Regions from separate parts of the Kitasatospora sp. NPDC058162 genome, predicted to be linked through region 1. Evidence: riboswitches for the same ligand, from Rfam matches in the RefSeq annotation. Region 1 holds a riboswitch; each other region holds the start of a gene.
What was found. Region 1 has a riboswitch for S-adenosylmethionine ahead of ACFVXG_RS37470 (aminotransferase class V-fold PLP-dependent enzyme). Riboswitches for the same ligand answer to the same signal wherever they lie in the genome.
Positions count from the first base shown of each region.

Region 2: another riboswitch for S-adenosylmethionine. It lies ahead of thrC (threonine synthase); the one in region 1 lies ahead of ACFVXG_RS37470 (aminotransferase class V-fold PLP-dependent enzyme).
Region 3: another riboswitch for S-adenosylmethionine. It lies ahead of ACFVXG_RS00595 (IclR family transcriptional regulator); the one in region 1 lies ahead of ACFVXG_RS37470 (aminotransferase class V-fold PLP-dependent enzyme).

Region 1 covers NZ_JBHVUS010000035.1:42,223-45,483, forward strand. The annotation lists gene ACFVXG_RS37460 (rhomboid family intramembrane serine protease) at 1-361, shown strand, start outside; gene ACFVXG_RS37465 (Lrp/AsnC ligand binding domain-containing protein) at 403-684, shown strand; gene ACFVXG_RS37470 (aminotransferase class V-fold PLP-dependent enzyme) at 715-2,073, opposite strand; SAM riboswitch class IV at 2,127-2,244, opposite strand; gene trpD (anthranilate phosphoribosyltransferase) at 2,479-3,261, opposite strand, start outside.
Region 2 covers NZ_JBHVUS010000003.1:510,135-513,395, forward strand. The annotation lists gene ACFVXG_RS08795 (ubiquitin-like small modifier protein 1) at 97-375, opposite strand; gene thrC (threonine synthase) at 401-1,708, opposite strand; SAM riboswitch class I at 1,725-1,860, opposite strand; gene ACFVXG_RS08805 (glucosyl-3-phosphoglycerate synthase) at 2,004-3,014, shown strand; gene ACFVXG_RS08810 (trehalose-6-phosphate synthase) at 3,053-3,261, shown strand, end outside.
Region 3 covers NZ_JBHVUS010000001.1:152,255-155,515, reverse strand. The annotation lists gene ACFVXG_RS00605 (hydroxymethylcytosylglucuronate/cytosylglucuronate synthase) at 1-491, opposite strand, end outside; gene ACFVXG_RS00600 (hypothetical protein) at 694-951, opposite strand; SAM riboswitch class I at 1,126-1,268, shown strand; gene ACFVXG_RS00595 (IclR family transcriptional regulator) at 1,469-2,182, shown strand; gene ACFVXG_RS00590 (neuraminidase (sialidase)) at 2,284-3,261, opposite strand, start outside.

The sequences.
Region 1 (3,261 bases):
GTACCTCCTCTTCTACCTGGCCGCCGGCAGCCTCGCCTCGTACGGCTTCGCGCTCGCCGAGGCGCACTCGCCCGACTCCACCCGGGTCCTGATCGGCGCGTCGGGCGCGATCTCCGCCGTGCTCGGCGCCTACCTGCGCTTCCACCCGCGGGCCCGGGTGACCACCCTCGTCCCGCTGCTCCTCTTCCTCCCGCTGCGTTTCCCGGCCTGGCTGGTGCTCGGCCTCTGGTTCGCGCTGCAGTGGTGGTCGGTGCACTCGGCCGGGCCGGGGGTGGCCTACCTGGTGCACGTGATCGGCTTCTCGGCCGGCTTCCTGTACGCCTGCACCGTGGTCGGCCACCCCCCGAGACGGCCCGGCTGAGGCCCGATACGCTGGCCGCACCCCAAGAAGGAGCCCGAACTGTGATCACCGCCATCGTCCTGATCAAGACCAGCGTCGACCGCATCCCGGAGATCGCCGAGGCCATCGCCGCGATCGAGGGGGTCAGCGAGGTGTACTCGGTGACCGGCGGCTACGACCTGGTCGCGATGGTCCGGGTGCGCCGCCACGACGACCTGGCCGAGGTCATCCCGGGCCGGCTCAACAAGGTCCCGGGGGTGGCCCACACCGAGACCCAGATCGCCTTCCGCACCTACTCCCAGCACGACCTGGAAGCCGCCTTCGCCCTCGGCCTGGACGAGTAGGCCTCAGCACCAAGGGTCCGTCTTCGGACCCTAGCGCCGCGTGTCGGCGACGCAACGGCCGCCCTCGTTGCGGTAGTTCCACGCCGCGCCGTCCGAGACCAGCTCGCGGACCGCGGCCAGGAAGCGCTCGACGTGCTCGTCCGGGGTGCCGGCCCCGAAGCTCACCCGGATCGCGTTCAGGCTGCGCTCGCCCGGCAGCGAGGGCTCGGGCGCCCCGCACTCGGACGGCGCCACGTCCTCGTCCCCGAGCAGGGTGCGCACCAGCGGGTGGGCGCAGAACAGCCCGTCGCGCACGCCGATGCCGTACTCGGCGGACAGCGCGGCCGAGAAGTGCGAGCTGTTCCAGCCGCGGACGACGAAGGACAGCACGCCCACCCGGTCCGACCCGGCGCCGAACAGGTTCAGCACCCGGACCTCCGGGATCTCCGCCAGGCCCGCCGTCAGCCGGTCGACCAGCTGCCGCTCCCGGGCCTCCAGCGCGTCGAAGCCGGCCTCGCTGAGGGCCCGACAGGCCGAGGCGATCGCGTAGGCGCCGATGACGTTCGGCGAACCGGCCTCGTGCCGGGCCGGGCCGGTGTGCCACTGCACCGCCACCGAACCGTCCAGCTCCCGGGCCACCGTGCGGGTCGCGCCGCCGCCGGCCAGGTACGGCTCGGCCGCGTCCAGCCAGTCCGACCGACCGGCCAGCACCCCGGCGCCGAACGGCGCGTACAGCTTGTGGCCGGAGAAGGCGATCCAGTCGACGTCCAGCTCGCGCACCGACACCCGGTGGTGCGGGGCCAGCTGGGCGGCGTCCAGCACCACCCGGGCGCCGTACCGGTGCGCGGTCCCGGTCAGCTCGGCGACCGGCCACAGCTCGCCGGTCACATTGGAGGCGCCGGTCACGCACAGCAGCTTCGGGCCCTCCGGAGCCGCGGCCAGCGCGGCCTCCAGCGCGGCCACCGCCTCGGCCCGCGAACGCGGCGCCCGCAGGTAGTCGACCTCCAGCCCGGCGTGCGCCCAGGGCAGCAGCGAGGCGTGGTGCTCGGTCTCGAAGGCGAACACCCGGGTGCCGGCCGGGACGGCGGAGGCCAGCAGGTTGAGCGAGTCGGTGGTGGCCCGGGTGAAGACCACCTGGTCGCCCTCGCGCAGGTCGAGGAACTCGGCGACGGTCCGGCGGCTCTGCTCGAACAGGTCGGTGGACAGCTGCGAGAGGTACCCGGCGCCGCGGTGCACGCTGCCGTAGTACGGGGCGTAGGCGGCGACGTCGTCCCACACCCGCTGGAGCGCCGGCGCGCTGGCCGCGTAGTCGAGCGCCGCGTAACCGACCTTGTCACCGCTGGCGAGCGGCACCTGGACGTCGTGGCCGAGGACGGCGAGCGGGGCGGTGGTACCGAGGGAAAGGGACATGAGGATGCACTCCTTCACGGGGTAAGGGACCCCGGGAGTGCTGAGTCGTCCGGTGTCCGCGCTTGTCGCGCGGACGAATTGCCCGGCGACCCGGTCCTCACCCAGGGCACCCCGCCACGGACGGAGGGTTGCCGGACAGCCAGCTGGGGCTTGGCGCTGTCACTCATGACCTGGCGAAGACTCTAGGTCGGGTACGTCGGACGGTCAAACAGGCATCCACCATCCGGACAGGGTCATCGCCCGCTCGCCTCCGGGGCGCTCCGACCCGGCGCCGACGCTCGTCGCTCCGGCGCTCGTACCTCGCTTGTCGCTCCTCGACTTTCGGCACCGGCGCGCCCCTTCGGCTCGGGGCGGGCAGAAAAGTGGCCCGCACCGGCGAACCGGCACGGGCCCTCAACTACCGCCTCAGCCCCGGCTGGTGGCCTCCGACCAGCGCCGCAGCAGGTCCTGCGCCCGGCCCGAGTCGATCGCCTCGGCCGCCCGCGCCATGCCCGCCGCGAGCTGCTCCGCCAGCGGGGCGTCGCCCAGGTCGAGCGCGACCAGCGCCGACGCGGTGTTCAGCAGGACGGCGTCCCGCACCGGCCCGCGCTCCCCGGCCAGCAGCCGGCGGGCGACCTCGGCGTTGTACGCGGCGTCGGCCCCGCGCAGCGCCTCGATGCCGACCAGCTCGATGCCGACGTCCCGCGGGTCGAAGGAGGTCTCGGTGACCACACCGTCGCGCACCACCCAGACCCGCGAGGTGGTGGTGATGGTCAGTTCGTCCAGCCCGTCGTCGCCGCGGAACACCAGCGCCGTCGCCCCGCGCCGGGCGAGCACTCCGGCGATCAGTCCGGAGAGCCGGGTGTCGAAGCAGCCGATCGCGTGCGAGGTGACCTTCGCCGGATTGGTCAGCGGGCCGAGGATGTTGAAGGCGGTGGGCACCCCGAGGTCGCGCCGCGCGGTGGCGGCGTGCCGCATCGAGGGGTGGAACTTCGCCGCGAAGCAGAAGGTCAGCCCGATCTCCTCGGCCACCTCGGCCACCCGCCGGGGGGACAGGTCCAGCGCCACCCCGAGCTTCTCCAGCACGTCCGAGGACCCGCTCGACGAGGAGGCCGCCCGGTTGCCGTGCTTGACCACCTTGGCCCCGGCCGCGGCGGCGACGATCGCCGACATGGTGGAGATGTTGACGGTCTTCGCCCGGTCGCCGCC
Region 2 (3,261 bases), on a different contig from region 1:
ACCGGGAAATATTCCCGCCGAAATGCAAGCGGCCGCCCGCACGTACGGAATTCCAGTCTCCGTACGTGCGGGCGGCCGGGAAGCGGACCGGACGGTTCAGCAGCCGCCGGCCACCGCCGGAATGATCGAAACGCCGGCGCCGTCCTTGATCTCGGTCTCCAGGCCCTCGGCGAACCGCACGTCGTCGTCGTTCACGTACACGTTGACGAAGCGGCGCAGCTTGCCGGTGTCGTCCAGGATGCGGGCCGCGATGCCGGCGTGGTTCTGCTCCAGGTCGGCGATCACCTCGGCCAGGGTGGCCCCCTCGGCGGTCACCTCGGCCGCGCCGCCGGTGTAGGTGCGCAGGATGGTGGGGATGCGGACGTTGGCGCTCATGGCTCTCCTAGCGGGGGTGGGTGGTTCAGGCGGACGCGAGGCCGGCGGCGTGGAAGGAGTCCAGCGTCGGGCGGATGACGGCGGTCATGCCCGCCTCGGAGACGGCGTCCAGCGTCTTGAGGCCGTCCCCGGTGTTGATCGCGACGGTCTCCTTGGACGGGTCCAGCTGACCGGTCTCGACCAGCTTCTTCAGCACGCCGACGGTCACCCCGCCCGCGGTCTCCGCGAAGATCCCCTCGGTCCGGGCCAGCAGCCGGATCGCCGCCACGACCTCCGCGTCCGTCACGTCCTCCACCGCGCCGCCCGTCCGGCGGGCGATGTCCAGCACGTACGGGCCGTCCGCCGGGTTGCCGATCGCCAGCGACTTGGCGATGGTGTCCGGCTTGACCGGCTTGATCACGTCACGGCCGGCCTTGAACGCCGCCGACACCGGCGAGCAGCCCTCCGCCTGGGCGCCGAAGATCCGGTACGGCCGGTCCTCCACCAGACCCAGCTTGATCAGCTCCTGCAGCCCCTTGTCGATCTTCGTCAGCTGCGAGCCCGAGGCGATCGGAATGACGATCTGCTCCGGCAGCCGCCAGCCGAGCTGCTCGCAGATCTCGTACGCCAGCGTCTTGGAGCCCTCGCCGTAGTACGGCCGCAGGTTGACGTTGACGAAGCCCCAGCCCTCGCCGGCCGGGTCCCCGATCAGCTCCGAGCAGAACCGGTTCACGTCGTCGTAGTTGCCCTCGATGCCGACCAGCTCGCCGCCGTACACCCCGGCCATCACGACCTTGCCCTGCTCCAGGTCGTGCGGGATGAACACGCAGGAGCGGAACCCGGCCCGGGCCGCCGCCGCACCCACCGCACCGGCCAGGTTGCCGGTCGAGGAGCAGGACAACGTGGTGTACCCGAACGCCCGGGCCGCCTCGATCGCGCAGGCCACCACCCGGTCCTTGAACGAGTGCGTCGGGTTGCCCGAGTCGTCCTTGACGTGCAGCTGCGCGGTGAACCCGAGCTCACGGCCCAGGTTGTCCGCCTTCACCAGCGGGGTCCACCCGGGGTTGAGGTTCGGCTTGGACGCGACGTCGGTCGGCACCGGCAGCAGCGGCGCGTACCGCCAGATGGACGCCGGACCGGACTCGATCCGCTTGCGCAGCTCCTCGGCGCGCTCGCTGCCGAACTCGTAGGCGATCTCCAGCGGCCCGAAGCACTCCAGGCAGGCGAAGCTGGGGCCGAGCGGGAAGCGGGTTCCGCACTCCCGACAGGACAGGGCGGCGGCGGGGCCGAGGTCGACCGTTGGGGGTACCCCCGGCCGAAGGCTGGGGGAGGGTGCGGCGGTGTCGATAGCCATGATGGCGAGGCCTCTCTCCTCATCTTCCCCGCGGCGCGGTCGCGCCACAGGCCGGAATTGGCACCTGTCCCGCCGGGGCCTGTCGACGACAGCCGCGCGAGAAGGTTGCCGGGACGTCAACGGGCCGTTCCCTCAGTCCCTCTGGATGAGCATGTGAAGTTATGGTTCAGCGGCGACCCCGGCGTGCAAAGGTCCGACCGCTGTACGAAGACTGTATCCGAAGGCGTCCACCCCGAAAGGGACCGTCCGCCAAGCGAGATGGCCCGTTCCACCGATCCCGCCGAGGAGAGTCACCGTGCCCGCCGAACCGACCCCCGCACTTCTCCCGCAGGCGGCGTCCTGGCTCCGCCGCCGCTCGTGGAGCGCGGCCGAACGGCCGGTCGACGCCCTCCTCGCCGCCAAGCGGCGCACCCACCAGACGGTCAGCGTGGTCCTCCCCGCCCTCGACGAGGAGGCCACCGTCGGCGACATCGTCCGCACCGTCCGGCGCGAGCTCATGGACCGGATCCCGCTCGTCGACGAACTCGTCGTGGTCGACTCCGGCTCCACCGACGCCACCGCCGCCGTCGCCGCCGAGGCCGGCGCCCGGGTGGAACACCGCGACCGGATCCTCCCCCGGCTGCCCGCCGTCCCCGGCAAGGGCGAGGTGCTCTGGCGCTCCCTGCTGGTCACCCACGGCGACATCGTCTGCTTCGTCGACGCCGACCTGCGCGAGTTCGACCCGGCCTTCGTCTCCGGCATCGTCGGCCCGCTGCTCACCGAACCCGACATCCACCTGGTCAAGGCCATGTACGACCGCCCCCTGGAGACGGAGAGCGGCGCGATCGTCCCGGCCGGCGGCGGCCGGGTCACCGAACTCGTCGCCCGCCCCCTGCTCAACCTCCACTGGCCGGAACTCGCCGGCTTCGTCCAGCCCCTCGGCGGCGAGTACGCGGCCCGCCGCTCACTGCTCGAACGGCTGCCCTTCCCCACCGGCTACGGCGTCGAACTCGGCCTGCTCGTCGACGCCCTCGAACAGGTCGGCCTGGACGCCCTGGCCCAGGTCGACGTCGGCGTCCGGCACCACCGCCACCAGGACGGCCAAGCCCTCGGCCGGATGGCCGCCACCATCTACCGCACCGCCCTCGAACGCCTCGACCGCACCCACCGCCTCAAGGCCTCCGCCGACCTCGTCCACCCCCACCTCACCCAGTTCACCCGCACCCCGGCCGGCGGAACCCCCATCTTCACCGCCCACACCCACCCCGTGACGGCCCTGGAACGCCCCCCGATGCACACCGTCCCCGAATACTCCACCCGTCATTGACGGGTTTGCCGCCCCGACCCCCCGGCAACATCCCAACCATGGGCGATCTCACGACCGAACGTTCGAGTGCGACCGGAACCGCCCCCGTCCTGGTGGCCTCCAACCGGGGACCGGTGTCCTTCAGCACCGCCGACGACGGCACGCTGACCCTGCGCCGCGGCGGCGGAGGCCTGGTCTCCGGCCTGTCCGCGATCGACGACCCCACCGCCGTCTGGGTCTGCGCCGCACTGGGCGACGCCGACCGCAG
Region 3 (3,261 bases), on a different contig from region 1:
ACGCCGCCGTCGTCGATCACGGCGTCCACCCAGCGGAGCTGACGTGCGTCGGCCAGCACTCGGGCGCCCTCCGGCGGCAGCTCCACGCACCGCTGGGCGCAGTACACCTCGGCGTCCAGCGGGAGGTCGGGCCGGTCGCCGTCCGTCCAGAGGAACGGCAGGCTGTCCACGAACACCACCGGCACCCCGCAGGCCCGCAGCGCGTTCGCCAGCGCGCCGTCCAGCACCACGAGCGCCGCCCGCACCCGCTGCGCCTGGACGATCCGGCTCAACTCCCGGTTCGACCGCTCCTCCGGCAGGTCGAACCAGCGCTTCACCGGCTGCTCGGCGAGCACCGGTCTGCCCAGCCCGGAGGCCAGTCCGATGAATCTCAGCCGTTCGCCGCCGCGGGCCCGGAGCGCGGACAGGACCGCGCTCAACTTCCCCGAACTGCCCCAGCCGAACTCCACCCCGGCCACGGCCACCGTGCTGCTCTCCGCGTTCGCCTTCATCGCTGCCAACTCCCCCGCCCGTACCGGATTTCCTGTCGCTCCGCATTCGTACCAGCCGGGTGAGGAAGGGTCGGTTCGACTACCTACGGAAAAGTGAAACCTAACCACCCCACCAGGTGAAGTTCCCGTTCAGCGTATTGACGAAGGAGGGTCAAGCGGCGCAGTCGGCAGCCCGCCGCTCCCCACCGGGGGAGGGTGTCGGCTACCGCCCGGGGGTGGCGTCCTCGATGGCCGCGAGCAGGCGGGTGTGAACGGCGGTGGCGGCCGCGCGGGTGGCCGGGTCGGGGTCCTTCAGCTGCGGGGTGATCAGCTCGGCGGCCGCGGCGAGGACCGGTACGGGCACGGTCGCCTCGCGCAGGTGGAGGAGTTGGGAGGCGGCTCGCTCACCGGGCGTGGCCTGGGTGCGGGCATCGGGGATGAGGGCGGTGAGGCCCCGGGGAATCGGCTGAGTGCTGGTCACCCGCCCCATTCTTCCGCGCCCCGCCCGACCGTGGTGACCGGGAACCGGTAGGGGCCGGCGGAGAGGGTCGGGGGCGCCCTGACCGTGGGCGGAGGGCCCGTCGCAGCGGCCCCGGGCGTGGGGATCGGGAAAAGGTTTGGCGGGGTGCCCGGGAAATCTTGTATGGTTCTTCGCGAATCATCCAGAGGGGTGGAGGGACCGGCCCTACGAAGCCCCGGCAACTCCCCGTTCGACCCGGCGTCCGAAGTACGCGCCGTGCCGTTCGGGGTCAGTGCCAACTCCGGCCTGTCGCCAACGTGGCGCGGGGAAGATGAGGAGACACGGTGCTCTCTGTGCTGTCCTTCGCCCGGGCGCTTCCCGCCCCGGCCCTTTCGCGTACCCGTCTCGTGCTCGGCGCAGGCAATCTGCTGTTCCCGCAGGCCTGTCCCCGCTGACCACCCCGCTCCCACCCCCACCGGAGCGCCCGTGAGCCGAACCCACCCGTCGCTCACGGGATCTGAGACTGGAGTACCCGTCCATGGAGAACACGAGCGGCGTCGGCGTGCTCGACAAGATCACCTCGATCCTCGGCACCCTGGAGGCCGGCCCGGCCACCTTGGCCGGGCTGGTCGACGCCACCGGCCTGGCCCGGCCGACCGCCCACCGGATCGCCGTCGCACTGGAACACCACCGGCTGCTCGGCCGGGACCTCCAGGGCCGGTTCGTCCTCGGCCCGCGGCTCGCCGAGCTCTCGTCCGCCGCCGGTGAGGACCGCCTGCTGGCCGCCGCCGGTACGGTCTTGACCCACCTGCGCGACGTCACCGGCGAGACCGCCCAGCTGTACCGGCGGCAGGGCGAGGTCCGGATCTGCGTCGCGGCCGCCGAGCGGCTGTTCGGCTTGCGGGACACCGTTCCGGTCGGCCTGGCCCTGCCGATGAAGGTCGGCTCGGCCGCCCAGGTCCTGCTGGCCTGGGAGGAGCCCGAGCGGCTGCACCGCGGGCTCCAGGGCGCCCGGTTCACCGCCACCGCGCTCAGCGGTGTGCGGCGCCGGGGGTGGGCCCAGTCGATCGGCGAACGCGAGCCCGGCGTCGCCTCCGTCTCCGCGCCCGTGCGCGGCCCGTCCGGGCGGGTGGTGGCGGCGGTCGCGGTCTCGGGGCCGATCGAACGGCTCACCCGGCACCCCGGTGCCCGCCTCTCGCAGGCCGTCATCGAGGCGGCCGGCCACCTCACCGAGGCGCTGCGCATGCCCTGACGGACGAACTGCGCACTCAAGAGCGATGTGCGGGCCCTGGCCGAGCCGCTGACCAGGGCCCGGGCGGCCACCGGCACCTCCGTGCCGGTGGCCGGACCGGCTCAGCGCCGCAGGTGCTGGACGGCGCGCGGGCCGGCGGCGGGCGCCCCGGTGCGCGCCGCCTGGTCGGTCGGCGCGCCCGCGGCCGGGCTGCGCAGGGTGTCGGGCCGGAAGCGGCCGCTGTAGACGTCGGTGGAGTTCAGCGGGTCGGCGCCGGCGGTCACCAGCACCGGGCGGATCCGGTGGCCGTCGGTGATCAGGGCCTCGTAGTCGCCGAGGAAGTGTCCCCCGGCGAAGGGCGCCTTGAGCCAGTCGAAGACCGGCGAGATCTGCCGCTCGACCGGGCTGTTCTCGCCGCCGCGCGGGAAGCTGAGCAGCCAGGCGGCGGTGGGCAGCGTGGTGGTGTCGCCCGGGGTGAGGTAGCGCAGGTCGTAGTAGCTGACGGCGACGGTGCCGTCGGCCGTCACGGTGATGGACGGGGTGAAGGCCGGCGCGCCCGGGGCCTGGTTGATCCGGGTGGGGGCGCTCCAGGTCCGGCCGCCGTCCGTGGAGTGCACCAGCTGGATCGCGTCGTACCGGCCGCCGGTGGACTCCGAGCCCTCGTAGGCGAGGTAGAGCTCGCCGGTCTGCGGGTCGATGGCCACGCTGGGCAGGCCGGCGCCGGCCCGGAGGGACTTGGTGGCGTCGGTGGGCGCGTTCGGGTGGACCTCGGGGACGGAGGTGTCGGCGGCGACCCGGACCGGCTGGCTCCAGGTGCGGCCCTGGTCGGTGGAGCTGACCATGCCGAAGTGCACATCGCTGACCGTGGTGGCGGTCGCGTCGGTGAAGGTGATCCAGTCGAAGAAGTCGTACAGCGTGTCGGTGCGGGGGTCGACCACGATCTGGTTGCCGATGGTCTGGGTGTTCGGCGTCGTGGCGGTGATCACGAAGGGCTTCGCCGGGGACCAGGTGCGGCCGTGGTCGCGGGTGACGGAGAGGTAGCCCGGCCCGTCGAAGACCGGCGTCGGGCCGGCGGCCTGGTCCACCCGGTCCCAGACCTG